Regions from separate parts of the Rhizobium sp. BK456 genome, predicted to be linked through region 2. Evidence: predicted binding sites of a transcription regulator. Region 2 holds the regulator's gene; the other holds the start of a gene.
What was found. Region 2 encodes LexA, which represses DNA repair genes until DNA is damaged. Its sites were predicted from a motif close to TGTTCNNNNTGTGTTCNG; they were not measured.
Positions count from the first base shown of each region.

Region 1: the regulator LexA is predicted to act here: its motif matches at 6,958-6,975, upstream of FHX03_RS27400 (DUF5680 domain-containing protein).

Region 1 covers NZ_JACIAO010000011.1:237,665-247,813, reverse strand. The annotation lists gene FHX03_RS27420 (GNAT family N-acetyltransferase) at 1-448, opposite strand, end outside; gene FHX03_RS27415 (DNA polymerase IV) at 524-1,816, shown strand; gene FHX03_RS27410 (L,D-transpeptidase family protein) at 1,909-3,165, shown strand; gene dnaE (DNA polymerase III subunit alpha) at 3,224-6,721, opposite strand; gene FHX03_RS27400 (DUF5680 domain-containing protein) at 7,225-7,689, shown strand; gene FHX03_RS27395 (ABC transporter ATP-binding protein) at 7,698-8,381, opposite strand; gene FHX03_RS27390 (lipoprotein-releasing ABC transporter permease subunit) at 8,396-9,700, opposite strand; gene proS (proline--tRNA ligase) at 9,716-10,149, opposite strand, start outside.
Region 2 covers NZ_JACIAO010000003.1:276,306-286,454, forward strand. The annotation lists gene pdhA (pyruvate dehydrogenase (acetyl-transferring) E1 component subunit alpha) at 1-134, opposite strand, end outside; gene FHX03_RS10935 (FtsB family cell division protein) at 280-600, opposite strand; gene eno (phosphopyruvate hydratase) at 736-2,010, opposite strand; gene kdsA (3-deoxy-8-phosphooctulonate synthase) at 2,152-2,997, opposite strand; gene FHX03_RS10950 (VOC family protein) at 2,997-3,890, opposite strand; gene lexA (transcriptional repressor LexA) at 4,087-4,806, shown strand; gene FHX03_RS10960 (ComEC/Rec2 family competence protein) at 4,787-7,216, opposite strand; gene gltA (citrate synthase) at 7,507-8,796, shown strand; gene lpxB (lipid-A-disaccharide synthase) at 8,839-10,008, opposite strand; gene FHX03_RS10975 (LpxI family protein) at 10,005-10,149, opposite strand, start outside.

The DNA of each region.
Region 1 (10,149 bases), on a different contig from region 2:
AGGCCTCGAGCAGCCGCGCGCCCTGGCGCCGGGCGTGATCGATCGCTAGGGAAAGCAGGCGATGGCTCATGCCCTTGCCGCGCAAGCGCGGTAGCAGGAAGAAGCAGCTGACGGCCCAGATCGACGGATCGTCCGCATCGCCCTCCTCCAACGGCCGCGAGACCGTGCGCGAAGAATTGAACTGCGGCACGTCATGGCGCGGCCCGATCTGGACCCAGGCGACCGGCGCGCCACCGGCATAACAGAGAATGCCCGGCGGCGGCCCGGCCTTGATCCGGTCGTGCATATGCGCCTTGCGCTCGTCGGCCGCCATCTTCGTTCTGATCGCATGCGGCAGGCGCAACGCGAGGCACCAGCAATTGTAGAAGGCACCCTGCGGCCCGAACAGGGTTTCGAAATCGTCCCAGCGTTCTGCCGTTACCGGTTCGAAACGAAGATCGTTATCCATAGGCAAAGCTCCCGCCTCTCTTGAGACTCGGAAGCTTAAGGCGTAGTGTCACGGCGTTCAACCTTTGTTCTCATGATGACGCCCGCGCCCGACAAGACACCCGGCTTCTGTCGCGACTGCCTTGCCGAGCAGAAGGGCGAGGCGCGCCGTTGCGTGTCCTGCGGCAGCCCGCGTCTGGTGCGCCATCGGGAGCTCTATGCCTTGACGCTTGCGCATATCGATTGCGACGCCTTCTATGCGGCCGTCGAGAAACGCGACAATCCGGATCTTGCCGACAAGCCTGTGATTATCGGCGGCGGCAAACGCGGCGTCGTCTCCACCGCCTGCTATATCGCCCGCATCCACGGCGTGCGGTCGGCGATGCCGATGTTCAAGGCGCTGGAAGCCTGCCCTCAGGCGATCGTCATCCGGCCGGACATGGAAAAATACGTCCGAGTCGGGCGCCAGGTGCGCGCCATGATGCAGGATCTGACGCCGCTGGTGCAGCCGCTGTCGATCGACGAGGCCTTCCTGGAGCTCGGCGGTACCGAGAGGCTGCATCACGATCCGCCGGCCCGTACACTCGCCAAATTCGCCCGCCGGGTCGAAAAGGAGATCGGCATCAGCGTGTCGGTCGGGCTTTCCTATTGCAAATTCCTCGCCAAGGTCGCCTCCGACCTGCAGAAGCCGCGCGGCTTTTCCGTCATCGGGCGTGAGGAAGCGGTCGAGTTTCTGGCGCCGCGTCCGGTCACTACGATCTGGGGCGTCGGCAAGGCCTTTGCGGCGACGCTGGAAGCGGACGGCATCCGCACCATTAGCCAATTGCAGCAGATGGAGGAAAACGACCTGATGCGCCGCTACGGCAGCATCGGCCAGCGGCTCGCCCGGCTTTCGCGCGGCATCGACGACCGTGAAGTGCATCTCAATGATGCGGCCAAGAGCGTTTCATCGGAGACCACCTTCTTCGAAGATATCTGGCGTTATGACGATCTGGTGCCGATCCTGCGCAATCTCTCGGAAAAGGTCTCCTGGCGACTGAAGAAAAACGACATCGCCGGCCAGACAGTGGTCCTGAAGATGAAGACCGCCGACTTCAAGTTACGCACGCGCAACCGCAAGCTCGAAGACCCGACCCAGCTTGCCGACCGGATCTTTCGCGTCGGGCTTGAGCTTCTCGAAAAAGAAACCGACGGCACGAAGTTCCGGCTGATCGGCATCGGCGTCACCGATCTCGGCGATGCCGCCCGCGCCGATCCGCCCGATCTCATCGACCGGCAATCGGGCCGGCGGGCGGCCGCCGAAGCGGCGATGGACAAGTTGCGCGACAAGTTCGGCAAGAACACCGTCGAGACCGGCTACACCTTCGGCAGCGGCAAGCGCGATCACTAAAGCGTGAGGCGTGAGCGCCGTGCGACCTATAAAATCTTCCTTAAACTTCGTCCCATAATGTGCCGGGCAAGTATTGCGTATGGTTGGCTATCATGTTCTCGCGTCTCGTCTTCGGCCTCGGCTTGCTGTCGGCCACCGCACTCGTGCACCCTGCTCTGGCCGCGGACGCGCGCACGCTGCAGATCATCGTCTCGAAGGACAAGCAGTCGCTTGCGGTCTATGACGGCACCGAGGTCGTCGCGACCTCGAAAGTCTCGACCGGCAAGGACGGACATACGACGCCGAGCGGTATCTTCTCGGTGCTCGAAAAGCAGAAATACCACGAATCCAATCTCTATTCGAACGCGCCAATGCCCTTCATGCAGAGGCTGACATGGTCGGGCATTGCGTTGCATGAATCCAATTCCGTGCCGCGTTATCCGGCCTCGCACGGCTGCGTGCGCATGCCCGGCGCCTTTGCAAAAAAGCTATACGGGATGACCGAGCCCGGCATTCCCGTCATCATCAGCGATGGCGAAGTGGTGCCGCAGCCGATCGACCATCCGACCCTTTTCCATCCGCAGGCGCCGGCGCCGATGCTTCTGCTTTCGGATGTCGAACTGCGGCCTTCGATGCCCGACAGCCCGGGCACGCCGGTGCAGGTGGCGATGAACGACACGGCTGCGATGCCGATGCCGGCAGCACCGCCGGTTGCAGCGCCCGAAGCGGAGCGGCCATCCGAACCGATCAGCATGCTGATCACCCGCCGCACGTTGCGCGAGACGGTGATCGACATCCAGACGCTGCTGAACCAGCTCGGCTTTTCCGCCGGCGTTCCGGACGGGTTGCTCGGGCCGGCGACCGTGCAGGCGATCAAGGCGTTCAAGACGCTGCGGCCGGCGGAATTTGCCGGCGACAGGAGCCTCATCTCCGACACGCTGCTGAAATCGGTCTATGCCGCAACAGGCAAGGGCGAGCCGCCGAACGGCGTCATCATGGTGCGCCGGGCGTTCAAGCCGATCTTCGAAGCGCCGGTGACGATCGCCGATCAGGGCTTGGCGCTTGGCACGCATTTCTTCACGCTGCATGCACTCGATGAAAAGGCCGGTTCGGCGGATTGGCTCGGCATCACGCTCGAAAACAATCTCTCCCGCGAGACGATGAAGCGGCTCGGCGTCACCAATCAGGAAAGCTCGATCGTCAGCGGCAGGCCGATCGCCCGGTCGCTCAACCGCATCACGATCCCGGAGGAGACCCGGCACAGGATCGAGGCGCTGATCGCACCCGGCTCGACGCTGACGATCTCCGATACCGGCCTTGGCCGGGATACCGGCGAAGGCACGGATTTCATCACCATCACCCGGGGTTGATCGCAATCACCCCGGGATGATCAAATCGCCCAGGGTGATGTGCATCACCCCGAGATGATCAGACAAGCTCGACATCGACAACACCGGGGGCGGCGCGAAGAGCGGCGGCGATCTCCGGCGTGATGCGGTATTTCTCAGCCAGCGCCACTTCCACCTCGCGTTTGCCCTCCTCCTTGATGACGATGAAGGAAACGAGGCCATCGCCCCTGGCGTTGAGATGGCCGGCGACCATCTTCAGCGGCCCGGAATCTCTGATATAGACGCGCAGCGCCTTCTGCATCTGCAGCGACTTTTCCTCCAGCGACTGGATCGTCTGGATGCGCAGGCCAATCCCCTCCGGCCGCTCCTCGCCGGTGGCGGTCAGCACGAAGGATTTTCCCGACTCCAGCACGTCGCGGTACTGGTTGAGCATTTCCGAAAACAGCACCGCCTCGAACTGGCCCGAAGAATCGGAAAAGACGATGATGCCCATCTTGTTGCCGGTGCGGGTCTTGCGCTCCTGCTTCGAAATGACGGTGCCGGCGAGGCGCGCATTGAAGGCGCCCTGTTTGATCGCCTGGGAAAATTCGGCAAAGGTCTGCACCCGCATCTTCTGCAGGAGGTTGTTGTAGGAATCGAGCGGGTGGGCGGTGAGATAGAAGCCTAGCACCTGGAATTCCTTGAGCAGCCGCTCGGAGGCAAGCCAGGGCGAAAACGGTGGAAGGGAAATCTTCTCGGGCCCCGAGGTCAGCGTGCTGCCGAAAATATCCGACTGGCCGCTCAGCTTGTTCTCCTGGGCGCGCTGGGCATAACCGAGGATGCGGTCGAGGCCGGCTGAAAGCTGGGCGCGATCGGTGCCGAAACAATCAAAGGCGCCGGCAAAGATCAGGCTTTCCAATACACGGCGGTTGACCTGGCGCGGATCGATGCGCAGGCAGAAATCCTCGATGCCGGCAAAGGGCTTGTCGCCACGCACCTCGACGATATGGTCGACGGCGGATTCGCCGACGCCCTTGAGGGCGGCCAGCGCGTAATAGATGCGGTTGTCGCCGGTCTGGAAATGGCGGAAGGACGTCTGCACCGAGGGTGCGATCACCTCGATGCCTAGCCGCTTGGCATCCTGGCGGAAGTCATTGACCTTTTCCGTGTTGGACATGTCGAGCGTCATCGAGGCGGCGAGGAATTCGACCGGATAATGCGCCTTCATATAGGCCGTCTGGTAGGAGACGATCGCGTAAGCAGCGGCATGCGACTTGTTGAAGCCGTAATTGGCGAACTTCGCCAGCAGTTCGAAGATATTGTCGGCCTGCGGCTTCGAGACGCCGTTCTTGACGGCGCCGACGACGAAGCGTTCGCGCTGCTGGTCCATCTCGGCCTTGATCTTCTTGCCCATGGCGCGGCGCAGAAGATCGGCCTCTCCGAGCGAGTAACCGGACAGGACCTGGGCGATCTGCATCACCTGTTCCTGATAGACGATGACCCCTTGGGTTTCCTTGAGCAGGTGGTCGATCATCGGATGGATCGATTCCAGCTCTTCGTCACCGTGCTTGCGGGCATTGTAGGTCGGGATGTTCTCCATCGGACCCGGGCGATAGAGCGCCACCAGCGCGATGATGTCCTCGATGCAGTCCGGCTTCATGCCGATCAGCGCCTTGCGCATGCCGGCACTTTCCACCTGGAACACGCCGACCGTCTCGCCGCGCGACAGCATCTCGTAGGTCGGTTTGTCGTCGAGAGGAATGGCCGCGAGATCGACCTTGATGCCGCGCTTGGCGACGAAATCGACGGCGACCTTCAACACCGTCAGCGTCTTCAGGCCGAGGAAGTCGAATTTGACGAGGCCGGCCTGCTCCACCCACTTCATATTAAACTGGGTAACCGGCATGTCCGAGCGCGGATCGCGATACATCGGCACCAGCTTGGAAAGCGGGCGGTCGCCGATGACGATGCCGGCGGCATGCGTCGAGGCGTGGCGGTAAAGCCCCTCGATCTTCTGGGCAATGTCGAGCAGGCGGGCGACGACGGGCTCCTTCGCCGCCTCCTCCTGCAGCTTCGGCTCCTCCTCGATCGCTTTGGAGAGCGGCGTCGGATTGGCCGGATTGTTCGGCACCAGCTTGCAGATCTTGTCGACCTGCCCATAAGGCATCTCAAGCACGCGGCCGACGTCACGAAGGGCGGCGCGCGCCTGCAGCGAACCGAAGGTGATGATCTGCGCCACCTGCTCGCGGCCATACTTGGCCTGGACGTAGCGGATCACCTCTTCGCGGCGGTCCTGGCAGAAGTCGATGTCGAAGTCCGGCATCGAGACGCGTTCCGGATTGAGGAAGCGTTCGAAGAGCAGCGAAAACCGCAGCGGATCGACGTCGGTGATCGTCAAAGCGTAGGCAACCAGGGAACCCGCGCCCGAACCGCGGCCGGGACCGACCGGAATGTCGTGCTGCTTGGCCCATTTGATGAAGTCGGCAACGATCAGGAAGTAACCGGGAAAACGCATGCGCTCGATGACGCTGAGTTCGAAATCCAGCCGCTCGCGATAATCCTTTTCCTCGTAGCCCGGTGACATGCCGAGCGTCGAAAGCCGCATATCCAGCCCTTCCACAGCCTGGCGGCGCAGTTCGCTCGCCTCGGCGCGTTCAGCCTCCTCGGCGTCGTCAGTCGCGCCGGTGAAGCGCGGCAGGATCGGCTTTCGCGTCTTCAGCACGAAGGAGCAGCGCTTGGCGATCTCGATCGTGTTTTCCAGTGCTTCCGGCAGATCGGCGAAGAGCTTGGCCATCTCGGCCCGGCTCTTCAGATAATGGTCCGGGGTCAGGCGAAAGCGGCTGTCGTCGGAGACGATGGCATTGTGGGCGACCGCCATCAGCGCATCATGGGCGTCGTAATCGTCGCGTGTCGGAAAGAAGGCCTCGTTGGTCGCAACCAGCGGCAGGTCATTGCTATAGGCGAGGCCGATGATCTTTTGTTCGTGACGTTTGTCGTAAGTGCCGTGCCGCTGCAATTCGACGTAGAGCCTGTCGCCGAAGAGACGTTTCAGCACAAGCAGCCGGGCCTCCCCCTGCGCGGGATGGCCTTCCTTGATCGCCGCGTCGACAGGCCCGGTCAGGGCGCCGGTCAGGGCGATCAGCCCTTCCGTGCCGGCCTCCTCCAGCCAGGAGGCACGGATATGGATAGCCTGGTTGCTTTCACCGCCGAGATAGGCGCGGCTGACGAGATCGACCAGTCGTTCGTAACCGGCATCCGTGGCGGCGAGAAGAACGATCGACGGCAGCTTGACCAGCGCCTGCTGGCCGCCGCGCTTTTCCGTTTCCAGCCCGTCTTCCATGTCGATCGAGACCTGGCAGCCGATGATCGGCTGCAGGCCGTCGTCCATCGCCTTCTGGGAGAATTCCAGCGCGATGAACAGATTGTTGGTATCGGTGATGGCGATCGCCGGCTGGCTGTCGCCGGTTGCCTTGTAGAGGATCTTCTTCAGCGGCAAGGCGCCTTCGAGAAGCGAATAGGCGGAGTGGACCCTCAGGTGGATGAAGCCCGGCGTGCCGCCGATCGCCTCGCCCGTAGAACCCTTTGCCGTATCCGCCATGTCATGCCTTCCCAATCACCCGAATGAGTCGGACGCATTGTCGGCATAGAGGGCGATGATGTCCAGAACAAGTCCCGCTTGCGGACCGCATGATGGCCATGCGGTCCCCTGAAAACTTTAGATCGCCATGACGATGAGCGAGAAGCTGGCGACGAACATTGCGATGGAGGTGAATGCTGCGATATCACGGATCATGTCAGTCATTTGGCTCTCATTTACTCGTTATGTTTTCAATTTGTTCGATTTATGTTCCATTGTCAACAGGAATCTTTTCCTTCTTTCTTGCGTTTTAAAATCCAGGACGCGAATCGCGAATCGATGAGAGTGCCAAGCGATACGATGGGCTGCGCCTGTTCTCTCGCGATCGGTGACGGATCGGACAGGCTACTCAAACGGCAGTGCGCCTCTCGCAGCGACCCGCCTTGCTTGCCGTTTTTGTTCTGTTTCTGTTCTTTACATGCCGCAGCATATTTGCCAGCATCCGGCCGAGAGGAGAACGGGATATGCTCGACATTGCAATGCTCAATGAATTCGTCGTGGAGGCCAAGGCTGCGACCTATGTCGGCGGCGGTGTGCCGCGCGTGCCCTGCCGGCCGGGTGCCCACGATATCGGCTATGAGTGCGGCGACTGGCGCTATCTCGACAGCTACTTTGGCGGCACCGATTTCGCGGGACAGGAGGTTGTCTGGTTTGCCGGGGAGCCTGTCTGGGTGATGAATTATTTCGGCTGGATCGTTGTCCCTGAGCTCATCGACGGCGCTGCCGCCGGCGCGGTGATCAAGGCGGCACTTTCAGCCATGTATCAGCAGGGGCGCTTTCTCGACGGAATGGAATTCGATCATGCGTTCGGCCGCTACATCGATCACAGCGAAGGGAACTGCGAGCGGTTCAGCGGCAATGAATGCATCATGGTCGATGACCGGAAAGCCTATATGCTCGATTATCGCGGCGGGCTAGTCATCCCCTGACCTCAGTTTCAGAAATCGACGATCTTGCCATCCGAGATGGTCACACGCCGATCCATGCGGCGGGCGAGTTCGTGATTGTGGGTGGCGATGAGGGCCGCGAGGCCGGACTGGCGCACCAGCGCCTCCAGCGCATCGAAGACGTAGCTTGCCGTTTCCGGGTCGAGATTGCCGGTCGGCTCATCGGCAAGCAGCAGGGTCGGCGCATTGGCGACGGCCCGGGCGATCGCCACGCGCTGTTGCTCGCCGCCGGAGAGTTCGCCAGGGCGATGGGCGCCGCGGTGGCCGATGCGCATGTAATCGAGAAGCTGGCCGGCCCGCTCTCCGGCTTCCTTCCAGGACAGCCCGGCGATTAGCTGAGGCATCATGATGTTCTCAAGTGCGGAAAATTCCGGCAGCAGGTGGTGGAACTGGTAGACGAAGCCGATTTCGCTGCGGCGGATCGCGGTGCGTTTCTCATCGCTCAGGCCGTCACAGGCATGGCCGCTGATGTTGACTTCACCGCCGTCCGGATGCTCCAACAGGCCGGCGATATGCAGCAGGGTCGATTTGCCGGTGCCGGAGGGAGCGACGAGAGCGACGATCTCGCCCTTCGACATCGAAAAATCCGCGCCCTTCAGGATCGGCAGCAGCGTATCGCCCTGCCCGTAATGGCGCTCGACGCCGGTAAGCTTGAGAACGACGTTGCGTTTCATAAAGGCGGCATTCCTTATTCGTAGCGCAGGGCCTGCACCGGATCGAGCCTGGACGCGCGCCAGGCCGGAAAGATGGTCGCGATGAAGGAGAGCGTCAGCGCCATGATGACGATCGAGATCGTTTCGCTGAGCTGCATCTCGGCCGGCAGCTGACTGAGGAAATAGACCTGCGGATTGAAGATCACCGTGCCTGAAATCCAGGAGAAGAACTGACGGATGGATTCGATGTTGACGCAGACGAGAACGCCGAGCAGCACGCCGGCAACAGTGCCGACGATCCCGATCGCCGCCCCGGTCATGAAGAAGATGCGCATGATCGCGCCGGCGCTGGCGCCCATGGTGCGCAGAATGGCGATATCGCTGCTCTTGTCCTTCACCAGCATGATCAGGCCGGAGATGATGTTCAGAGCCGCGACAAGCACGATCAGCGTCAGGATCATGAACATGACGTTGCGCTCGACCTGCAGCGCCGAAAAGAAGGTCTGGTTGCGCTGGCGCCAGTCGGTGAGGTTGATCTGGCGGCCGGCCGCTTCCTCCACCTTGGGCCGCAGAGTGTCGATATCGTCGGGGTGATCGACGAAAAGCTCTATCGACTGCACCAGTCCCTCGGCATTGAAATAAAGCTGCGCTTCCTCGAGCGGCATGAAGATGATCGAAGAATCATATTCCGACATGCCGATCTCGAAGAGGCCGGAGATCTTATAGGACTTAACGCGCGGGCTGACGCCCATCGGTGTAATGTCACCATCCGGCGAGGTCAGAGTGATGAGGTCGCCGACGCTCAGGCCGAGCTGGTTGGCCATGCCGGTGCCGATCAGCACGCCCTGGCCGGAGGCAAAACCGACCATGTCGCCGGATTTGATGTTCCCGGAGATCGTCTTGAGCTTGGTCAGGTCCTCGGCGCGGGCGCCGCGCACCAGCGCGCCGGTGCTACCACCGGCCTGGGCGGAGGCGAGCACCTGGCCTTCCACCAAAGGCAGCGCCATCTTCACTCCCGGTACGGCAGCGAGCCTGCTGGAAAGGTCGGCATAATCGGTGAAGGGGCCATCGGACGGCTGGACGATCATATGGCCGTTGATGCCGAGGATGCGCGAGACGAGCTCGGTGCGGAAGCCGTTCATGACGGCCATGACGATGATCAGCGTCGCAACACCGAGCATGATGCCGACGAAAGAAAAGCCGGCGATCACTGAGATAAAAGCTTCCTTGCGGCGGGCGCGCAGGTAGCGCCACGCCACGAGGCGTTCGAAAGTGGAAAATGGCTTGCCAGCCGGACCCAAGCCGGATTTCGAACTCCGGTCCACTGCTGCCTCTGCCATTTCGCCTCCGTTTCCTTAAGCCACGAACCTGTTGATCGCCGCTTCGATGGTCATCGTTTCGCGGGCGCCAGTCTTGCGGTCCTTCACTTCGACCTCGCCGTTGGCGACCGCGCGCGGGCCGGCGATGATCTGGACGGGTACGCCGATCAGGTCGGCGGTCGCGAATTTCGTGCCGGCCCGGTCGTCGGTATCGTCGTAGAGCACATCCTTGCCGGCCTTGGTGAGCGCCGCATAGATCAGCTCGCAAGTATCGTCGCAGGCTTGATCGCCCGCCTTCATGTTGATCACCACGATATCGAAGGGCGCGACCGAGGCCGGCCAGATGATTCCGTTGTCGTCATGCGATGCTTCGATGATGGCGGGAACAAGGCGTGTCGGGCCGATACCGTAGGAACCCATGTGAACGAAGTGTTCCTTGCCGTCGGGGCCCTGCACTTTCGCGCCCATCG
Region 2 (10,149 bases):
AGCAGCATCTCGCGATAGGCCTTGAACTCCTCATCGCGATCGAAGTCGGCTACCGGGCCTCCATTCGATGCTTTGGCTGCCGGTTTTGCTGCAGTTTTGCGGCTGGAAACGGTCGCGGTCTTTCGCGGCGCCATTCAACCCTCCCTATGGGTTTGTCGTTTCTCGATGGCGCGTACCATAGGGAAGAAATATGACCACAGCAATGCCATAATTGCATGGCTCGTATTCAGCACTAAACTATTGGAAATACGAAGAAAATTCCAATTAACCGAATTCCGGTTAATTGGAATAATGGTTGAATATGACGATCTCGTCCGCGCGCGACATATTGAGCTGATAGCGCGCTTTTTCGTCCAACATATCCTTGTCGAGCGAGCCATCACTCAGAAGCGCGACCTGATTTTCCAGATGTTCGCGCTTCGCCTTCAAGATCGCAAGCTCTTTTTCACGCGCGACGCGCTGGTGCTCGAACGTCTCCGTTGCGCGCAGGCCGTAATCGCCGTGAATGCAATGATAGCCGAAATAGGAGAGGAAGGCGACCGTCATGGCCGGAATGACGAAGCGGCCGAATTTTCTCTTCTTATGATGCTTTGTCCACATACACGCATGCTCTTGAACGCATTACCAATTCGTTCAGCATAACGCCCAGAGATTAACCGTTCGTTGACCGTAAAAACGGCCAACAAAAAACCCGCGCCGGGAGGGCGCGGGTCAAATTATCGAAAGCAGATCCGATCAGCCGCGAATGATCGAGCGGCCGGCATACTGGGCCTGGGGGCCGAGGCCTTCCTCGATGCGGATCAGTTGGTTGTACTTGGCAAGACGGTCCGAACGGGACAGCGAGCCGGTCTTGATCTGGCCGCAGTTGGTGGCGACAGCGAGATCGGCGATGGTCGAATCTTCGGTTTCGCCGGAGCGGTGCGACATGACGGCTGTGTAGGCAGCCTTATGCGCCGTGTTGACGGCGTCGAGCGTTTCCGTCAGCGAACCGATCTGGTTGACCTTGACGAGGATCGAGTTGGCGACACCCATGCGGATGCCGTCGCGAAGACGGGCGGAGTTGGTGACGAAGAGATCGTCGCCGACGAGCTGGGTCTTCTTGCCTGTGAGGTCGGTCAGCGTCTTCCAGCCGTCCCAGTCGTCTTCAGCCATGCCGTCCTCGATCGAGATGATCGGGTACTTGGCGGCAAGTTCGGCCAGATATTCGGCCATGGCGCCCGATTCGAGCGTGCGGCCTTCACCTTCGAGGACGTATTTGCCGTCCTTGAAGAACTCCGTCGAGGCGCAATCGAGACCGAGGTAGATGTCCTCACCCGGCCTGTAGCCGGCTTTCTCGACCGACTTGACGATGAAATCGAGGGCTTCCGAAGCGCTCTTCAGGCCCGGTGCGAAACCGCCTTCATCGCCGACATTGGTGTTGTGGCCCTGGGCGGCCAGTTCCTTGCGGAGCGTGTGGAAGACTTCCGAACCCATACGCACGGCTTCGGCGATCGTATCGGCGCCGACCGGCAGGATCATGAATTCCTGGAAATCGATCGGATTGTCGGCATGGGCGCCGCCGTTGATGATGTTCATCATCGGCACCGGAAGCAGGCTCGCGGAAGCGCCGCCGACGTAGCGATAGAGCGGCAGGCCGGAGGCTTGGGCAGCAGCCTTAGCGACGGCCAGCGACACACCGAGGATAGCGTTGGCGCCGAGGCGCGACTTGTTCGGCGTGCCGTCGAGCTCGATCATGATGTTGTCGATCTGGATCTGGTTTTCGGCATCGATGCCGCCGATCGCGTCGAAGATCTCGGTATTGGCCGCATCGACCGCTTTCTGCACGCCCTTGCCGAGGTAGCGCTTGCCGCCGTCGCGCAGCTCGACCGCCTCATGGGCGCCGGTCGAAGCGCCCGAGGGAACGGCCGCGCGGCCCATGCTGCCGTCTTCGAGATAGACATCGACTTCGACGGTGGGGTTGCCACGGCTATCGAGAATTTCGCGGGCGATGATATCGGTGATTGCAGTCATGGGTTCTTCCTGCTCGGTGGGTGATCAATCGTTCGAAGCCTGTCATAATCGAAGGCGTGCAAATTACAATGGCACATTGCGGCACCCTCGACCTGCATGTCCGATCGTCGCTATAGCACGAACATGTCAGGCTTTTGACTGTCAGCCCTTGGCGACAGCGTCAAAGGCCAGCAGCTTTTCCAGAAGCCGCGGCATGTCCTTCAAATAGACCATGTTCGGGCCGTCGGACGGTGCGTTGTCGGGGTCCTGGTGGGTTTCGACGAAGACGCCGGCAATGCCGGTCGCCACCGCTGCGCGCGCCAGCGTTTCCACGAATTCCCGCTGACCGCCGGAGGAATCGCCCTGCCCGCCCGGCTGCGCCACGGAATGGGTCGCATCGAAGATAACGGGCGCGCCCATCGACGCCATGATAGGCAGCGAGCGCATGTCGGAAACCAGCGTGTTGTAGCCGAAGGAGGCGCCGCGTTCGCAGAGCAGCACGTTAGGATTGCCGCTGGCGTTGAGCTTCTTCAGGACGTTCTTCATGTCCCAGGGGGCGAGGAACTGGCCCTTCTTGACATTGACGGCACGGCCGGTCTCGGCGGCGGCGATCAGAAGGTCGGTCTGACGGCAGAGGAAGGCCGGGATCTGCAGGACATCGACCACCCTTGCCACTTCGGCGCATTGCTCGGCGGTATGAACGTCGGTGAGAACCGGAAAGCCGAATTCCTTCTTGAGATCGGCGAAGACCTGCATGCCTTTTTCAAGCCCGATGCCGCGCTCGGCCGACAGCGAGGTGCGGTTCGCCTTGTCGAAGGAGCTCTTGTAGACGAGGCCGATGCCGAGCTTGGCGCAGAGCTCCTTGAGCGTGCCGGCAACCATGAAAGCGTGGTCGCGGCTCTCCATCTGGCAGGGGCCGGCAATCAGCGACAGGCGGCCGGTATTGGAAAAGGTGACCTGGCCTGCGCCCTCGCCGATCCTGACTTCCGAATTCGTATCAGTGCTCATCATCTTTCCTCGAAGGCGAAAAGCGTGCCCTGCCCGGGCGCCGGCTTCACCAGAATGCGATTGTTCTTGCGCGTGTAGGTCACTCCGTTAGCAGCCAAATGCGCTTCTGTCACGGCAAGATCGGCGACGGTGAAGAGGATGGCCCGGCCGCGCAGGCCGCGGTCGGCGGATAAGACGGCAACCTCGAAATAGGCCTCCAGCCCCTCCGGCGTCATCAGGCTGATTTTCGCATTCGGCGCCGCGATATTGACGCCGAAACCGGTTTTCTCGACCGCCGACTGCGCCATGGCAAGGCTGACGAAACCGGCGTAGGCGGCGGCATCAGGCGCGCACAGCGCGATCTCGGCGATGCCGGTCACGCCATTGGCATGTGTCTCCAGCGCGCCGCGGTCGGCGGGCAATGGATTGATGCGCTGGCAGGTAAAGAGAAAGAAGTCCGGCGCAAGCAGATCCGCTGCAAAGGCCAGTTTGAAGCTGCCGACGCTTTCGGAACCGTCCGGCATCTTCATTGGCCGGCTGAACTCCAGCATCTCGCCGGCGCTCGATCCGCCGGCAGCGAAGTGCCGATGATCGTGGCCGGCATCCTCGGTGCCGAAAACCACCGCCGAAAGCCCCTCATCGCCGCAACGGAAGCGGAAGGCCCGGTTGCGGGCGGTGAAGACATTCCCTTGCCGCGCCGAGGCCTCGCTCTCCTCGACGCTGGCGATACCGAGCGGCTCCAGATAGGTCTTGTCGGCGAAGAAGACACAGGCATTCTCCGTTCCGAAGGGATGGCGGGCATCGGCGGCAACCGTGAAGCCGAGCTTGCCGAGCCGCTCGCGGGCCAGATCGATATTGACGACGGGCAGCACGACATGATCCAGCGGGTGCGGTTTGGCGGAACGCTCGTTCATCATATCCCTCCCTCAAACGATAAGAGATGTGCGACAGCACCACCCCCAATGCAAGACATGTGTGCCAATCCGGCGAATGAAAATAAAAATCTCAAAGAGTTGGCGGCAAGTTTTACGGAAATTTAGCTACTTGCAGAACACATATGGAACATATAGTGTCTGTTCTGGATTTGTTTCAATCAGGGGTCACACGCCGATGCTCACGCGCAAACAACAGGAGCTTCTCCTTTTCATTCATGAGCGCATGAAGGAATCCGGCGTTCCGCCATCTTTCGACGAGATGAAGGATGCCCTGGATCTGGCCTCCAAATCCGGCATTCATCGCCTGATTACAGCGCTCGAAGAACGCGGTTTCATTCGCCGCCTACCGAACCGCGCCAGGGCGCTCGAGGTCATCAAGCTTCCCGAAGCCTATAGTCCCAGCATCCAGCCCCGGCGCGGCTTTTCGCCGAGCGTCATCGAGGGCAGCCTCGGCAAGCCCCAGCCGGTCGCCGCCCCCGCGCCTGTAAAACCCGTCGCCGACAACGGCAACTCGGTCTCGGTGCCGGTCATGGGCCGAATCGCTGCCGGTGTTCCGATATCGGCAATCCAGAACAATACCCACGACATCGTCGTTCCCGCCGACATGCTCGGCTCCGGTGAACATTATGCGCTGGAGGTGAAGGGCGATTCGATGATCGACGCCGGCATCTTCGACGGCGACACGGTGATCATCCGCAACGGCAGCACCGCAAGCCCCGGCGACATCGTCGTTGCCCTCGTCGATGACGAGGAAGCGACGCTGAAGCGCTTCCGCCGCAAGGGCGCCTCGATCGCGCTTGAGGCGGCCAACCCGGCTTACGAGACCCGGATCTTTGGGCCCGACCGCGTCAAGGTGCAGGGCAAGCTCGTCGGCCTCATTCGCCGCTATCACTGACACTGGACAGGCCGGATTCGGTAAAACTGTTGCTGCGCCAGTCATAGGCGCGCTGGCGCATCCATGGCCGCGACAGCGTTTCGAATGCGGTTGCGACCTCCAGGCCGGTATCTGCGAAGCGCAGCTCGAGGGAACCGGTCTTGCGCAGCGTCTCACCGGTGAAGAGCGTCGCGCCTGAGCGGCAGCTGTTGAAACGCAGGCGGACCGGCGTCACGACGATATCGGCTGCATCGCAGGCCGGGCCGAGATAAGCGGCATTGTCGATGATGCTTACCACACGGCCATTGCCAAGCCTTGATATGCACCAGGCCTTTTTGACGCAGGAGAAGCGGTTTGTTTCACCGCCCGCGGCGGCCCCCCGCATCGCTGTCCTTGCTTCATTCTGTTGCTCGCGGGAAAGCCTGACGCGTCGGTCTTCCCCCTCCGGCGGGATAGCGGGGCCACCCAGCATCTTCGGCGGGTGATGCGTCGGCAGGACCAGCGCTCTTTGCCACTGGTCGAAGATGAAATCCGGCGGGTTTTCACGATTGGAAGCCATTGCCGCGGTCTCGACGAGCGCGACCAGACCGCCATCCTCCGAAATCACCAGATCCGGCGGCCGGGAAACCGGCAGAATCAACAGAATGAAGGTCGAAACGGCGAGGATTGCTGAGCCGGCATGGCGCAGCCGGGTGCGGAGCAGCGTCAGCAGCAGGAAGCCTGCCACGGCGATGGCGAAATACCAGGCGGGCAAGCGGCCGACGCCGATATCGCCGCCCCAGCCGGACACTGTCTTGGCGACCGCGATCACCAGATCAAGGCCGAAGCCGACCACCTTCCAGAGCGGAGCGTCCAGACCGAACGGCATGAGCAACATCGCCAGCAGCCCGGCCGGCATCACGATGAAGGAGATGATCGGCATCGTCGCGAGGTTTGCCGGCAGGCCGTAAGCGGTCAGGCGATGAAAATGTTCGATCGAAAACAGCGCCGTGGAAAAACCGCCGATCAGCGAAGTCAGGAAGACGCCGCCGAAGAAACCGGCGACCGCAACGAGCGGCCGGAAGACCGGCAGCCTCAGCAAAGCGTTTTCGCGAATGCGCCGCTCCTTCCACAACTGATAACCCGATACCAGCGCCAATGTCGCGGCAAAGGACATCTGGAAGCTCGGGCCCAGGACTTCGGAGGGCGAAATGGCGATGATGACGAGGGCCGAGAGCACGACATTGCGCAGGCTGATCGACGGCCGATCGAAGAAGACGGCAATCAGCATGATGGCCATCATGATAAAGGCGCGTTCAGCCGAGACCCCGAAGCCGGAGATCAGGTAGTAAGCGGTGACGGCGATGAGCGCGCCTGCTGCGGCGATCTTCTTGGTCGGATAGGCCTGGGCAGCACCTGGAAAGAGGCTGAGCAGCATCCGGAAGCCGACGAAGAAGATGCCGGCCGACAACGCCATGTTGAGGCCCGAGATCGCGACGATATGAGCAAGGCCGGACTGGCGCAGCGCCTCCGTCGTCGCATTCGAGATGGCGCGCCGCTCGTCGGTCACCAGAGCAGCGGCAAAAGCGCCCGTATCGCCGGGCAGGATCGATCGAATGCGATCGCCGATACCGCTGCGCAGCCGGTAAAGCCATTCGAGCATTGCTTCCGACGTCGACATTGCACCCTGCGGGCCCGCCCCCAAATCCCTCTCCGGAGCGCCATAGAAGAAGCCGTTGGCACCGATGCCGTCGAAATAGGCACTGAAGGAGAAATCGTTGAGTTCAGGCAGCGCTGGGCCTGCCGGAGGCGTCAGCCGCGCCCTGCCGGTGATGATGTCACCGATCTCGAAAGGCGTATCGGCGCCGCGGACGATCGCGGTGATGCGCCCCGGCCGCCGCTTCAGCTCCGGCGCCTCCGTGCCGGTGACGGCAAGGATGTAGCGCCAACGCCCACGTCCATCGCCTTCCCGCCGTTCGACACGGCCGGTCACCGTCGTCGTCACGGATGAATCGAGGATCACGGTCGAAGCCCTCCAGCTCTCGAATTGTGCTGAGAGCATGCCGCAGGCGAAAAGCGCCAACGCCAGGAAGCTGGCCTGCAGCACCGGCCGGCTGGGGCCGGCGACGAGAACCACGACCGCCGGCATCGCTAGGCAGAGAAGCGACGCGACGAGGGGAAAATCCCATGGCGCGAGAAACCAGAAGGCCGCCCCGGCGCCGAGGAAGACCGGCGAGAACAGCAGCAGTCGGCCATGGTCGGCCTCCTCGCCCAGCATGCGGATTCCGGCACGCAGCGATTGCGAGGCCGCGGCCGGCAGCCGGTGGCGCAACGGCATCGCGGACTGGGTCCTTGCCGACCGTTTCACCACCGCGGGCGCGGCAAAACCTGGGGAATCGGCCAGGCCGGCGCCCGCTTCCGGCCGCAATTCGACTGTCGTCAATTCCTCCATGCCCCGCCCAAGATCACCCGCGCCTGCGGGCAGAATGCAACCTTCAATCAAAACGAGCAAGAATAATCGATTGAAATATGAGCGAAAATCGCCACCGCCAAAAGAGCAGTCGAATCATTGGCTTCCGGTATGCGCGCAGCTCATCGCTGCAGTGCCTAAAAGGTGATGCCGCAATGCACAAAATGCCGTCACGGTAACTTGGCATTAGCTTCGCGATCATATAGCTATCGGTGAGGACGCTTAACCCCTATGGCGCTTTTATGGCGCCACCGCCATTTCGGAGGATCAGTATGACGGATCAAAGCGCTACAATAAAAATCGGTGACAAATCTGTCGACCTAGCCGTCAAGAACGGCACGATCGGCCCGAGCGTCATCGATATCGGTGCTCTCTATAAGAACACCGCTTCCTTCACTTACGATCCGGGTTTTACCTCGACCGCATCTTGTGAATCCAAGATCACCTACATCGACGGCGACGAAGGTGTGCTGCTGCACCGCGGCTATCCGATCGAGCAGCTGGCCGAGCATGGCGACTTCCTCGAAGTGTGCTACCTGCTTCTCTACGGTGAACTGCCGACCACCGCGCAGAAGAAGGATTTCGATTATCGCGTCACGCACCACACCATGGTGCACGAGCAGATGAGCCGCTTCTTCACCGGCTTCCGCCGCGATGCGCATCCGATGGCCGTCATGTGCGGCTGCGTCGGCGCCCTGTCGGCTTTCTATCACGACTCCACCGACATCACCGATCCGCACCAGCGCATGGTCGCCAGCCTGCGTATGATCGCCAAGATGCCGACGCTTGCCGCGATGGCCTACAAGTACCATATCGGCCAGCCTTTCGTTTATCCGAAGAACGATCTCGACTACGCCTCTAACTTCCTGCGCATGTGCTTTGCTGTGCCTTGCGAAGAATACGTGGTTAACCCGGTGCTCGCCCGCGCCATGGACCGCATCTTCATCCTGCATGCTGATCATGAACAGAACGCCTCGACCTCGACCGTCCGTCTCGCCGGCTCGTCGGGCGCCAACCCGTTCGCCTGCATCGCGGCCGGCATCGCCTGCCTCTGGGGCCCGGCCCATGGCGGCGCCAACGAAGCAGCGCTCAACATGCTGAATGAGATCGGCTCGGTCGACCACATTCCGGAATATATTGCCCGCGCCAAGGACAAGAACGATCCGTTCCGCCTGATGGGCTTCGGTCACCGCGTCTACAAGAACTACGATCCGCGTGCCAAGATCATGCAGAAGACGACGCATGAAGTGCTCGGCGAACTCGGCATCAAGGATGATCCGTTGCTCGAGGTGGCGATGGAGCTGGAGCGCATCGCGCTCACCGACGAATATTTCATCGAAAAGAAGCTCTATCCGAACATCGACTTCTATTCCGGCATCACGCTGAAGGCGCTGGGCTTCCCCACGACCATGTTCACCGTGCTCTTCGCGCTTGCCCGCACCGTCGGCTGGATCGCCCAGTGGAACGAGATGATCGAGGATCCGGAGCAGCGCATCGGCCGCCCGCGCCAGCTCTATGTCGGCGAACCGAAGCGCGACTACATCCCGGTTTCGAAGCGCTGATCGCTTCGGCCAACATATCGGCCCGAAAAGGAGAAAACCCGGTCAGAGACGACCGGGTTTTTTCTTGTCCAGCACGTCGAGCAGGATTTCGGCGGCATGTTCGCCTGGTGGTTTTTCCGTCTGCATGCGCTGCCAGATGAGATTATAGCCTTCCTTCATCGCCTTAAGCTGGTAGGTGTCAGCCGACAGCCTTTCCATCCAGCGGGCGAGGCTTGCCCCGCGAACGACGTCGTTCAGATATTCCGGGACGACGGCGTAATCGGCAATCAGGTTCGGCAGTGCGCCAGTCCAAGTCTTGATGCTTGACGTCAGCAGACGCATGATCCAGTCGACCTTGTAGGCGGAGACGACAGGAACATCGGCAAGCGCCAGTTCAAGAATGACGGTTCCCGATGCCGCCATCGCCGCATCGGCTTCAGCGAATGCCTTCCATTTAGCTTCAGCGCCGACAACGATCTCCGGCTTGACCGCCCATCCCGCCGTCAGTTGGCGGACAAGCGCTTGCCTGTGCGTCACCGTCGGCAGAACAAAGCGCGTCGGCCCATTGCGGGCGACAAGTTCGCTTGCCGCCACCTCGAAATGGGGCAGGAGCTTCTGGATTTCCGAGGAGCGTGAGCCGGGCAGAAGCAGGATCGCGTCGTTGCCGGGCTGCCTGTCGGCGCGCCGGCGCCGGGTCTCCAAGAGCGCCGGGTCGGCGGTCAGGCGATGGCCGACATAGGTGGTTGCCGGCCCGCCAAGGCGCTGCATCGCCGCCGGTTCGAAGGGCAGGACGGCGAGCACATGATCGACATAGGCGAGCATGCGCGTGGCGCGATATTCTTTCCAGGCCCAGACGCTCGGACAGACGTAATTGACGACAGGCAGATCGGGCAGCGCGGTGCGGACGCGCTTTGCGACGCGATGGGTGAAATCCGGGCTGTCGATGATGAGGAGAATGTCGGGCCTTGCAGCGACGATGGCAGCGGTCGTCCGGCGGATCAGCGTATACAGCTTCGGCAGCCGGCTCAGCACCTGGGTGATGCCCATGATCGACAACTCGGAGAAATCGAACAGGGATCGCAAGCCCTCGGCCTGCAGCCCCTCGCCGCCGACGCCGACAAGTTCCACCGGCCCGGTGTGGACCCGCTTCAGGGCGGCGACGAGATCGGCGCCGAGCAGATCACCCGATACCTCGCCGGCAATGACGGCGATCTTCAGCGGCGCCCCGTTCATTCGAGCCCCCATGCCGGCAGCCCGCGATCGATGCCGCAGACGAAAAGCCCTGCCTCATCGGCGGCCTTGATGACGGCGGCGCGATCGAGCACCAGCGAGCGGCCGGCCTCTACCGCGATGCCGCCGAGACCGGCTTTTTTT